3 regions of the Pseudoalteromonas sp. DY56-GL22 genome follow, and region 1 is predicted to be linked to each of the others. Evidence: predicted binding sites of a transcription regulator. Region 1 holds the regulator's gene; each other region holds the start of a gene.
What was found. Region 1 encodes sigma-54, which starts transcription at its own class of promoters, with help from an activator protein. Its sites were predicted from a motif close to GTTGGCACGNNNNTNGNNT; they were not measured.
Positions count from the first base shown of each region.

Region 2: the regulator sigma-54 is predicted to act here: its motif matches at 2,521-2,539, upstream of NO991_RS07485 (EF-hand domain-containing protein).
Region 3: the regulator sigma-54 is predicted to act here: its motif matches at 2,156-2,174, upstream of NO991_RS18930 (BON domain-containing protein).

Region 1 is NZ_JANHZR010000015.1:16,076-20,292, forward strand. It holds gene rapZ (RNase adapter RapZ) at 1-729, opposite strand, end outside; gene ptsN (PTS IIA-like nitrogen regulatory protein PtsN) at 730-1,182, opposite strand; gene hpf (ribosome hibernation promoting factor) at 1,186-1,473, opposite strand; gene NO991_RS19865 (RNA polymerase factor sigma-54) at 1,500-2,996, opposite strand; gene lptB (LPS export ABC transporter ATP-binding protein) at 3,103-3,828, opposite strand; gene lptA (lipopolysaccharide transport periplasmic protein LptA) at 3,825-4,217, opposite strand, start outside.
Region 2 is NZ_JANHZR010000002.1:769,776-773,992, reverse strand. It holds gene NO991_RS07505 (putative RNA methyltransferase) at 1-244, opposite strand, end outside; gene NO991_RS07500 (energy-coupling factor ABC transporter permease) at 241-891, opposite strand; gene xthA (exodeoxyribonuclease III) at 888-1,697, opposite strand; gene NO991_RS07490 (exonuclease III) at 1,941-2,372, shown strand; gene NO991_RS07485 (EF-hand domain-containing protein) at 2,579-3,100, shown strand; gene scpB (SMC-Scp complex subunit ScpB) at 3,231-3,821, shown strand; gene rluB (23S rRNA pseudouridine(2605) synthase RluB) at 3,818-4,217, shown strand, end outside.
Region 3 is NZ_JANHZR010000012.1:37,300-41,516, forward strand. It holds gene pmbA (metalloprotease PmbA) at 1-127, shown strand, start outside; gene NO991_RS18920 (VOC family protein) at 257-673, shown strand; gene NO991_RS18925 (LiaF domain-containing protein) at 1,220-1,879, opposite strand; gene NO991_RS18930 (BON domain-containing protein) at 2,210-2,776, shown strand; gene NO991_RS18935 (YqaE/Pmp3 family membrane protein) at 2,834-2,992, shown strand; gene NO991_RS18940 (hypothetical protein) at 3,014-3,196, shown strand; gene NO991_RS18945 (hypothetical protein) at 3,247-3,456, shown strand; gene NO991_RS18950 (methyl-accepting chemotaxis protein) at 3,441-4,217, opposite strand, start outside.

The sequences.
Region 1 (4,217 bases):
AATGGTTAGGTAACTGCGGTTGTTGCGCTCTAGATGTGGCAACCAAGTCTGTACAAAGGTTTGAATCTGCCAAGTGAACTTTTGCACTATGCTGTGGCTAGCTAAATAATCCCTGACAGGCTGATCGAGGCCGGTTAGTGGCTTTAAATCAGGCTCCCAGTGTGGGTTCGGTAAAAAGCGTGCATCAAAAACGTAGTCAGCTTCTTTTGGAATGCCATGCTTAAAACCAAACGACATAAACGTAATAATCAGTTTTTTATCTTTCTTACCTAAAATCTTTTCACGAATTGATTCTGCTAACTGATGAACACTCAAATCAGTGGTATCAATCATAAAGTCAGCGCGGGTGATCAGCACATCAAGCAGGATTTTTTCTTGTTTAATGGCAAGATCAAGCGGTAAAGAATCAATCGATAATGGATGCAAACGGCGAGTTTCAGAAAAACGCTTGATTAGGGTTTGATCATCACTATCTAGGTAGAATAGTGTTGGGTTAGCAAAACCTGGCAGGTACTCAAGAATATCATTAAACTCTTGCTGCTCTTTCGGTAAGTTACGTACGTCGATACTGACGGCAATTTTGTCATAATTATCAGAAACACTTCGCACGAGCGAAGGCAGTAGGTTGACAGGAATATTATCAACACAGTAGTAGCCTAAGTCTTCAAGAACTCGTAAAGCGACCGATTTGCCCGAGCCTGAGCGACCGCTGATAATTATTAATTCCATTTATGCCTCTGATGCAATTACTTGAAATAGTTGCTGATCGCTTGTAGCACTTCGCAACTGTTTACAAAAATCTTTATCTTTAAGTCTATCAGCAATTGTTGACAAGGTCTTCAAGTGCAACTGGCAATCGCCATCTGGTACGATGAGTGCCACAAAAATATCAACGGGACGATTGTCTATCGCATCAAAATTGATGGGAGATTCACTGACAATAATAAATGCATGAGGTTCATCAGCACCACTCATTCGACCGTGGGGAATAGCTATTCCTCGGCCGATACCTGTACTACCTAACTTTTCCCTGTTCAGAAAAGCATCTAGGATATCTTGTTGAGATAAATGAGGAAACTGCTGGTGAGCTAACTCGCTAATATACTCAAGAATTCTTTTTTTGCTATTAAAAAGGACCGCAGCTTTGCTGCAGTCCTGATTAGTAAGTGAACTAAGTTTCATAATTTAATGTCGAGCTAATTTCTCTTTATGCTTAATGACTTGGCGATCAAGTTTATCGATCAATGAGTCAATTGCTGCGTACATATCTTGATGTTCTGTAGAAGCGAACAACTCGCCTCCGTTTACATGTAAAGTTGCTTCTGCTTTTTGGCTTAATTTTTCTACATCTAAAATGACATGAACATTATTAATATGATCAAAATGCCTTTCTAGTTTTGCGAACTTAGTGTTTACATAGTCTCTTAATGAATCAGTGACTTCTACGTGGCGACCAGTTAAATTTAGTTGCATAAGCATTTTCCTTCTATGTAAAACGTCTAAATCAGACTTTTACGCTGATTAGACGGAGGTATTGCTAGAGACTCACGATATTTTGCAATTGTACGTCTAGCTACTTTAATTCCTTGCTCAGCCAATATATCTGCAATTTTGCTATCACTCAATGGTTTAACCGAGTTTTCTGCAGCAACTAACTTCTTGATTAAAGCGCGAATTGCTGTAGAAGAGCACTCACCACCATTTTCGGTGCTGACATGGCTTGAGAAGAAATATTTCAACTCAAAAATTCCCCTTGGGGTATGCATATATTTTTGTGTTGTAACCCGAGAAATCGTCGATTCATGCATTTCGACCATTTCAGCGACATCGTTTAGCACCATTGGCTTCATTGCCTCTGGGCCATGTTCAAAGAAAGCTTGCTGTTGTTGCACGATACAGTTGGTCACTTTTAGTAAAGTATCGTTACGGCTTTCTAAGCTCTTAATAAACCACTTTGCTTCTTGTAAGTGAGAACGAATAAATTGGCTGTCGCTACTTGATTTAACAGAGCGAGACATCGCTGCATATTGGCTATTCACTCTAATTTTTGGCATACAATCTGGGTTTAACTCGACTACCCAGCGGCCTTTCACTTTTTTCACTGATACATCGGGTATGACGTACTCAGATTCTTCGCGTACTATGCTATCCGCAGGCTTAGGATTTAAGCTGTGAATGAGCGTCATCACTTCTTTAAGCTCGTTTTCTTTAAGCTTAGTCTTTTTCATTAAAGTGCGATAGTCGCGACTTGCTAATAATTCGATATGCTCAGATAAAACCATTTTAGTTTCAGCTAAATATGGCGTATTGGCATCGAATTGACGAAGTTGTATACACAGGCACTCTTGTAAACTTCGCGCGCCGATACCAACTGGATCGAATAACTGTATTCTTTTTAAGACAGCTTCAACTTCATCGAGTTCGATTTCTTCTTCATCATTATTTTGATTAAAGCTTTCGACAATATCTTCGCAGCTAACCGTTAAAATACCTGAGTCATCGATAGCTTCAACGATGGCAACGGCAATCGCTTCATCGGTAGGACTAAATGGTGTGAGCTGTAGTTGCCACATTAAATATTCTTGCAGTGTTTCTGTTGAAGCACCTTGGTAAATAGACTCGTCTTCAGGCATTGGCCCAGACGATGTTGATGGGGCGGCACTCATGTACTCATCCCACGTAACATCCATAGCTAAGTCATCGCTAACCGTATCCTTACTCAGAGCATCACTGCTTTCTTGCTCGAATTCGCTAGGTGCTTCGTCGGCAGACGCGCTGACTTGTACATCGTCAGACTCCGCTTTTTGCTCATTCTTACCGATGCTTTCTTCGTTGTAATCCGCTTCTTCCACTTCAAGCAGAGGATTACTATCAAGCGCTTCTTGAATTTCTTGCTGGAGATCCAATGTACTGAGCTGCAACAAGCGAATGGCTTGTTGCAGTTGTGGAGTCATTGTAAGTTGCTGGCCCATGCGCAGCTGTAATGATTGCCTCATGTATCCCTAACAATCCTTTTTAAGTTATCGGTAACGGTGAGGACACTGTTATCGATTTATTGTCATTGTATAAGTCTAGCAGATGCTCTAGTCGGTGGCGTAATGGTTACAGCCTGAATTGCTCGCCTAGATAAACATCACGTACAGTTTGGTCAGCTAATACGTGCTCAGGTGTGCCTGATGCAATTAGCTCCCCATGAGAAACAATGTAGGCTTTTTCACAAACATCAAGGGTTTCTCGAACATTATGGTCAGTAATAAGTACACCAATACCACGATTTTTTAGGTGCTCAATAATTTTCTTTATATCTAACACCGAAATAGGATCAACACCAGCAAAAGGCTCATCTAAAAGGATAAATTTAGGATTAGCGGCTAATGCACGTGCAATTTCAACGCGGCGTCGTTCACCACCTGACAGTGCCATACCTTGGCTATCGCGAATATGTTGAATGCTAAATTCATCTAATAAGTTGTTAAGCGTCTCTTCGCGCGTTGTTTTGTTAAGATCTTTGCGGGTCTCTAATATGGCCATCAAGTTTTGGTAAACTGTTAATTTTCGAAAAATAGACGACTCTTGTGGTAGATAACCAATACCTAAGCGCGCACGGCTGTGCATTGGCAAAAGCGTGATATCGTTATCATCGATGCTTATTTTTCCTTTGTCGCTTGGTACGAGGCCTACAATCATATAGAAGGTGGTGGTTTTACCTGCACCATTTGGCCCTAACAAGCCAACAATACTGCCCGCTTCAACTTCAAGACCGACATTTTTAACCACTTGGCGGCCTTTGTAGCTTTTAGCTAAAAGCTCTGCTTTTAATGTGCTCATGGTTGGCCTTTATCGTCTTTTTTATTTTCTACAGGCACTAAAATAGTGTGTACACGATCTGTTGAGTTTTCGTCTTTTTCTGCGCTGATCAGCTGTTGAGCCATATCATAGGTAATGCTTTTTGCCGTTACTTTTTGACCCGCTTGAGTGACTTCAGCTTCGCCATTGAGTGTTAAGAAGCGTTTCGCAACATCATAACGAACTTCTTCGGCGCTGGCGCTCATCACGGTACCATCAGCTTGCTTTTCTTCGAAGTAAGCTGGTTTGCCTGTAGCGATAATTAATTCGACTGTACCTTCGGTGTCACCGCCATGTGCCTCAAGTCGCTCTGCTGTAATGCGACGATCACCATGCACGATCTCTACGTTACCTTCGAATATGCCAACGCC
Region 2 (4,217 bases), on a different contig from region 1:
ATGCCACTAACTCAGCTAAAGCCTGCTGTAAAAACAAATAGTGTCCGGCACTTAAAAAAGCGCGGCGAGCCTGCACCATTTCAAGGTTATCGCCCGGTTGTTTCGACTTTTTATTTTGCACGGGAAGTAAATTGACATAACCCTCTTTGGCGATATCAAAACTGTGGTTATTGTCACAACGGTAAGTTTTGTCGTTTAGAGTGAGTTCAAGTTTGCAAAGCGGGCAGTGGTAGTGAAGACTCATGAGTCTAAATAGTCCTTATCATAAAAGGTTTTAACCCAATGAGGGCGATAGGTGATCATCAAGGTAATGGCCATGCCATTGAGCATTGCTTCAGGAAACCAAATTATGGCACACAGAATCAGATAATTTTCTGAAATCTCAATAAAACTGTAATCACCAAGCAAGTAATAAAACACACCGCTGGTAAGTATTTTAATACAGGCGATAACAGCAGCGGTTAAAAACGCGCATAAAAAGATATAAATAAAAAAGTGTCTTGGTAAATAGGTATAGCAAATTACAAAGCACAGATAGCTCAACGTAATTGGAATGAACGCTGTAAATAACAAATGCACAGGCAATAAACTGATTGGCAATTGTGCAACCAGCACTAACAACAAACTCGCCAAGGTACTTGCAAAAATAGCCAGTCGCCAACCTAAAATTAGGGTCACTGAAGTAACCCCTAAAATATGCAATTCGAGGCCTGGCAATATCCCCGCTTTAATGCGCCACAGTACCGCAAGTACTAAAGCACATGCGAGCACACCAACTTGTCTTATTGGCGTTGCCAATAATTGTGATGCGCTTTGCTTATCAAAGCTGAGCCAGAGTATTATAGCCACACAGCTCCATAAAGGGAGCTGCCATTGCAATGTGTCTATCATGCGTTAAATGTTGACCAAATTGGCGCATGATCAGATGGTTTTTCGATACCTCGCAATTCGTAATCGATACCAGACTCAACACAACGCTCAGCAAGAGCTGGAGTTGCTAAGATCACATCAATACGTAGACCACGGTTGTCATCAAAACCTTTTGAGCGGTAATCAAACCACGAGTATTGCTCAGTTTTTTCTGGGTAAAGTTCACGGAAGGTATCTTTAAAGCCCCAGTTTAATAAAGTGCTTAACCATTCACGCTCTTCAGGTTGGAAAGAACACTTACCTGTTTTTAACCAGCGCTTACGGTTTGGTTCACCAATACCAATGTCGAGATCGGTCGGTGAAATATTAATGTCGCCCATCACAATAACATCTTGATCAGCCGTGTGGTTATCTTCTAAGTGAGTCATTAAATCTTTATAGAACTGACGCTTATAAGGGAATTTGGTTTCGTGGGCAATATTATCGCCTTGTGGGAAGTAGCCATTCATCACCGTTAGGTCACGACCATTTTCTTGTGTCACGGTAACACTGATCATACGACGCTGTGATTCGTCGGTATCGGTTGCAAAGCCTTTAACAACTGATTTTGGCTCTTGTTTACATAACATTGCCACGCCGTAATGTGCTTTTTGACCGTGAAAATAAACGTGATAACCCATTTTTTGTACGTCTTCGAGAGGGAAGGCTTCATCATGTACTTTGATTTCTTGTAAGCCAATAATATCTGGTTGATGTTTATCAATTACGGCTTGCAATTGGTGTAAACGAGCGCGCAGGCCGTTAATGTTAAATGAGATTACCTTCATGGTGCACCTATTATTTTTGTTTCAGTGTTTAGCGCAATTCTATCATCAAACTAGGGCTTATTCATAAGCTAATTACGAAAATCAAATTGGGTAAATGTTGATCAATTGCTGCTTAATTTAAAAACATTGTTAACTCACTATTAATTATTAAATTAAATAAATAATTCAGTTGATCTGCTTATTTTTGTTTATATAATGCGCGCAAACCACCCGTTCATATTATGTACTATTTAAAGGTAAACCATGAAAAAACAATTAGTGATGCTTTCTCTTGCATGTATCTCATTTGGCTCATTAGCAAGCAACCCGCACTACTTTTCAGCTGATAACAGTATTGAATCGAAGTTATGTAGCTTAAGTGCAAACGAAGGGTTTACCGCTGCACGTAAAGAAGCAGCAAAGCATGGCATTTCAATGTCACGTTTTTCAAAAAGCATTTTATGTAACGGTACTGACATTCGTGAAATTGCAAAAAAAGCACAATCACAAGAAGTAGCAAAAGCATCGATTGAAGTGTTTGCTAAAAATGAGCAAAAAGAAACTCAACTTTGCATCACTGCACTCAAAAAAGGTTTAACACCTGTGCGTGAAAAAATTGGCAACTTAAACACGTTAAAATGTAATGGCGAAGCAGTAACAGACTTCGTTAAGCGTTACCAAAACGCAGCTATCTAATAACGGCATTTTTGTTATTTGTAAAAAGCGCTCTTCGGAGCGCTTTTTTTATGAAAAAATTACAGCAACCTATGAAAAGCTTGCTAAATCATAGGCTTAACAGTAACTTAACTAGATTGTAAGTGCTTGATTTTAGTCAATAAGGCATTTTGGCATTCAACTTGAAATAGTCTAATTGAATCTAATCGACTACAAGGAAATGTCTTATGAAAAAGTTAACTTTAGCATCTACAATTTTAGCAGCACTAAGTCTTTCAGCATGTTCTGCAAGTAACTCTTTAGCAAAAATCGACAGCGATTTTGGCAGTCTAGATAATGACAATGACGGCTATATCTCTAAGGTAGAAGCTGACGATGATGCAATTTGGGAGCATTTTTCAAACATCGATACCAATATGGACGAGCAAATCAGCCGTACTGAATTTAATGCATATATGCAATTAAATACAGGCAAGGTGGCAGCTGATAGTGAGGTATCTGAATCAGCATTTAAAGCTGAAATCGCTAAATTTGACCCAATCGAAAATGACTTTAAATCGTTAGATAACGACAAAAATGGTTATGTTTCAATTGAAGAAGCCGATGACGACGATATCGCAAATCACTTTGGCTATATGGATAGCAACAAAGATAAGCGTATAAGCCGCACTGAGTTTGTTAATTACATTAGCAAATATGGCAGCGACGTTGCCGAAGATGATGCCCTTGAAATGGTTAAAAATAGCTAATTTCAAAATTCATTTATAAATATCCCCCAAAGCCAGTGTTTTACACTGGCTTTTTTACAATAATTTTTCCAACCTTGGCCGACTTCTGTCATAATAGAGCGTTAGTGATTTAAAATGACCTTTAGTAGCAATGGCCACAAAACGTATCAGTGATGAACAGTTAGTCGAAATCATAGAAGCCGCGATTTTTGTTGCTGGAAAACCTGTGTCTAAACGTCATTTAAAAGAGACAGTATTAGCTGATTTAAGCGTATCTATGCCGCGCATTAATAATGCAATTGAACAAATTCAAACGCATTATCAAACCCGAGGCATTAAGCTTGTTGCAGTAGGCAGCGGTTACAGGTTTCAAGCCTGCGCTAGTTTAGCGCCTTGGCTGGCAAACTTATGGCAAGAGCGCGCACCTAAATACTCACGAGCACTACTAGAAACGTTATCCTTGATTGCCTATAGACAACCTATTACCCGTGGTGAAATTGAACAAGTACGGGGGGTCGCTGTTGGCTCAGGAATAATTAAAACCTTATTAGAAAGAGAGTGGGTTAGAGTTGTTGGCCATAAAGAGGTGCCCGGGCGCCCAGCGTTGTATGCCACAACATCCGCTTTCTTAGATTATTTTTCATTAGCTGGTTTAGATGAATTACCGCCGTTACCTGAACTTCAGGAGAGTAAAATCAACCAGCTATTGAGCGATCCTTCTGTGAGAGAACTATCTGAATGAGTAATGTAGAAACTGAAAAGTTACAAAAAGTATTAGCCCGTGCTGGCGTGGGTTCACGTCGTGAAATGGAAAAATACATCGATGCCAACCGCGTGAGCGTGAATGGTAAAGTGGCTCGTTTAGGCGACCGCGTAGAAGCAACCGATGTAATTCGTGTTGACGGTCACGTAGTGAAAATCGAAGACAAAGCCGACCGTATTTGTCGTGTGCTTATGTATAACAAACCAGAAGGTGAGTTATGTACGCGTAAAGACCCAGAAGGTCGTCGTACGGTATTTGACCGTTTACCACGTGTTGATGGCGAACGCTGGATTGCAGTTGGCCGATTAGATATTAATACCGCAGGTTTAATGCTGTTTACTAACGATGGTGAACTTGCTAACCGTTTAATGCACC
Region 3 (4,217 bases), on a different contig from region 1:
CACAATTGCTGGTAACTTAAAAGATATGTTTAAGGCCGTTGTGGGCTTAGGTGGCGACATCGAGCGTCGTGGTGGTATTCAAACAGGCTCTGTATTGATAGAACAAATGCAGGTTGCTGGTAGCTGATTCATCAATAACTACTCAATTTTTGAAGCCTCACGTTTGTGGGGCTTTTTTATTTGAAAAAAAGCTTTACCTAAACTTAACTTGAGGTTTTATCTTGGTGGCAGTTTAAAAATAAAAAGGAAAACTACCATGTATTTAGAACACGTAAACCTTGTTGTTAGTAATGTTGATGCCATGCTGCACTTTTATAAAGCGGCATTCCCGCACTGGCGTGTGCGTAGCCAAGGCGATAGCAAATGGTCGGGCAAACCGCGCAAGTGGCTGCACTTTGGTGATGATTACCAATATCTTGCATTAAGCGATAACGGTGAAGCTGAAAACCGTGATTTAGCCGGCCACCAAGTAGGTCTTGCTCATTTTGCCTATGTGACAAACGATATTAATGCCATAGTTGAACGCCTGGCTTCGGCTGGTTATGAAATTGATAAACACGGCCCAGAAAATCCTTATCGTAAAAATGTATATTTCATCGACCCAGCAGGTTTTGAAGTTGAGTTTGTAGAGTATTTTAGTGATATCCCGAGTGAGAGGAATAATGACTTGTGAAGGAGCCGTCAGCTATCAGCTGTCAGTTTTGAGCCGAGCGGTGTTGTTTGTAGGTCAGGCATTGATTGATGGAATGGCGTTGTATGTACGACGCGCCAAGCAAGCGTGACGCCTACGATGTAGGCGGGAAATTTATTTCGCGCGAAAATATTTGCACAAAGAGAAGAGAATGAGGAAAGAATGAGGAAGTGATATTTATCTTTTCTTGTTTCCTCTGAAGCGCAGCGCCTCATTATCTATTTGTGAGATTAATTATCTTTGATGTAGGTGTGAAGTTTATTTCGCGCGAAAATATTTGCACAAAGAGAAGTGAATGAGAAGAGAATGAGTAAACCACAAGATCATTTTTTACTTCCTCTAAAGCGCAGCGTCTCTTAACCTCTTTGTGCGATTAAATGTCTTTGATGTAGGCGTGAAATTTATTTCGCGCGTTATCTTATTATATTGCGCGATGTAAAACTGCGGCTACGATAACTCGCACCTAGCACCTAGCACCTAGCACCTAGCACCTAGCACCTAGCACCTAGCACCTAGCATCTCACAACTTTACCGCACCTTATTCATCTCTTTCCAACTGGCTTTTAGGCTGTTGGCGAAGCTGATGAACTTTTCTTTCATGGTACGTTTAACTGAAATCTCGACTGAGCCTAGCCATACATTACCTTCAATAGTGATGGTTGGGCCTTGGCCTTTGTTTAAGGCGACTGATTTGTTCTCTACGCTACCAATTACGCTAAATAATTTTGATACCACATTTACATGTTCTGGTACGTAGATTTCATCGTTACCTAAAATACAGTTCACGTAAATGGTGACGTGCTGATGTTGGAAAATTGCTTCGCTAAAGTCGAGTTCAATTGAACCTAAGCAGTTGGTTAGGTGAATTTCTTTTGGTACTACCCATTGGCCGCTGCGCTCATTTGAGCCCAGAATACTGCGTAGCTGCAGGCTTTCGTTGTCGCTGCTGTGGCTGTAGTGAGGTTTAAATTGCGCATGCTTTTGCGATTTGTAGTCAATATCCGCTTTCAGATCTAAATCAGCAACAAGCTCAACCAGTACTTCGTTGCTGGTGGCTTCCATTGCCTGATCTAGGCGGCGTTCAAATGCTTCGGCTGAAATAACAGCATGACTGTAGTTATAAATGAGTTGATCAATGACTTCTTCTCTTACTTGATCGATTGGGCGGTCTTCAAGTTTAACGGCCATGGTAGTTCCCTGTTGTGATTTTAAAGGTGATTCTTTAGTTATTAATTACAAAGCAAAGCTTAGGCCAGATTTTATTTCTATATAAATCATGAGGTTGTCTTTTTAGACGAATAAGCAATTTCGTTAAATTAACCACAGATTAATAAAATCAGCAACTAAATGGTTATTTTTGCAACATTGTGAACATCTTACCGAGCAGCTTGTAAATCTTTACCGAAATGAATATAAATCACCGCTGAATAGGTGTTTAACCTACTGAAATTTAAAGAATAAATAGTTGGCATCATAGTCGCATTATTTAAACTGTCTTTAATCAAAAGGAGAAAGATTATGAACACTTTTAACAAATCTATGATTGCGGCTTTAGTAATTGGTGCAACTAGCATGTCAGCTCAGGCAAGCAGCTGGGAAAATGAAAGTAAAGATGCTTGGATTGATGGTAAGGCGGAAACTGTGCTTCTTATGAACACAAACCTTAACAACTTTGACATCAACACTGATGTAACGAATGGCAAGGTTGTACTTACAGGTAAAGTTGATAGCGAATTAGATAAAGAGCTTGCTGAAGAGTTAGTTCTTAGCCTAGACGGTGTTAGCTCTGTTGATAACAAACTAACGGTTGTTAAAAACATGAAAGCTAAGCACATGAAATCAGACAAAGCTGATTCTGCAGAAAGCGACTTAACCGATGCAAAAATCAGTACTGTAATCACCACACGTTATTTATTTAACTCAGAAGTAGGTGGTACAGATATCGATGTTGATACCGACAACGGTGTAGTAACACTAAAAGGTACTGTTGAGTCTGATGCAGAAAAGCAATTAGCGGTAAGCATTGCTGAAAACGCTGAAGATGTTCGCAAAGTAATCGATGAATTAACGATTGTTGCTGAATAATAGCAAGCCCTATATAGCCCAGCTTTGGCTGGGCTTATCTTTTTCAAGGAGTGAGTCATGGATTTAATACGTATTATTTTATCGGTTTTAATTCCACCTCTCGGCGTATTTTTACAGGTAGGTTTAGGTGCGCAGTTCTGGATTAATATTCTTTTAACTCTATTAGGGTATATTCCAGGTTTGATTCATGCTGTGTATATCATCGCTAAGCGATAATCACCGCATTAATCTACAAGGATGGGTAATGGAGCACAGCAAGGAAGGGCTGTAGGAGTAACGGACGATAAAGCGCAAGGAGTTTACAGTATGGATAATGTAACTAAGCACAAAGGACAACAAGGAAGTAACAAGGCGTTATGGAGTAGCGCACAATGGCAACGCTTTATGGATAAGGTGAATGGAGATGACAGCAAGGATTAAGCTTAGGCTTGGAGCCCAAACGGATGAAGCTAGCGTAAGGAGGAGACTATATGGAACAAGTACAAACGCAATCAAAACAAGGATTGACCAATAATGGAGTTGCTTTATGGAACAAGCAACAGTGGCACGAATTTATGGAACACGCGAAAGCGGTTGCGCCACGATTAACAGGGAAGGCTGACGATAAAAACCCGATGTCATCTTCAGGTGACATCGGGTTTTTAACTACTTCAGCAATTTATCTTTATAACTTAAATTGATTTACTGTCTTATTTAGAGACTCTGCTAACTCATTCAAATCACGTGCTTCATCCGCCAATTCATGGGCATGATCCGCAGTGCTATTCACTAAGTGATTAATCGCTGCCAAGCTATTGTTAATATCTTCTGCAACCACAGTTTGCTGCTCTGTCGAAGTCGCAATTTGATGACTTTGATCTTGTACATTTGTCACAGATTGCGCGATATCTTGCAATGCTTGCAATACAATTTGTGTTTGCTCAACTGAGCCTTCAGCACGCTCTTGACCTTGTTGCATCATGGTCGATGCTTGTTGGGCAATTTGCTGTAAACGGCTGATCATGTTGCGAATATCATCTGTTGACTCTTGCGTTCTGCTTGCTAGTGAACGAACTTCATCAGCAACAACTGCGAAACCTCGGCCTTGCTCGCCAGCACGGGCTGCTTCTATCGCTGCGTTAAGTGCCAGTAAGTTAGTTTGCTCAGCGATTGAGTTGATAACATCAACCACCGCGCCGATATTGCCACTTTCTTGTTCAAGACCCGCAACGACTTTAGACGCTTCACCAATGTGACTTGCAAGAGCGGTCATGACTGACTGAGCTTGAGTTGAGCGCTTAGTGCCATCTGCGGTAATGGTTTGCACTTCTTCAGCTGCATTATTGGTATGTTGCGCGTTACGTGAAATTTCGAGAACAGTTGAGGCCATTTCGGTTACTGCCGCACTTACGCTATCAACTTGTTGCTTTTCTTGCTGAATTTCATCATTGGTTTTTTGCGA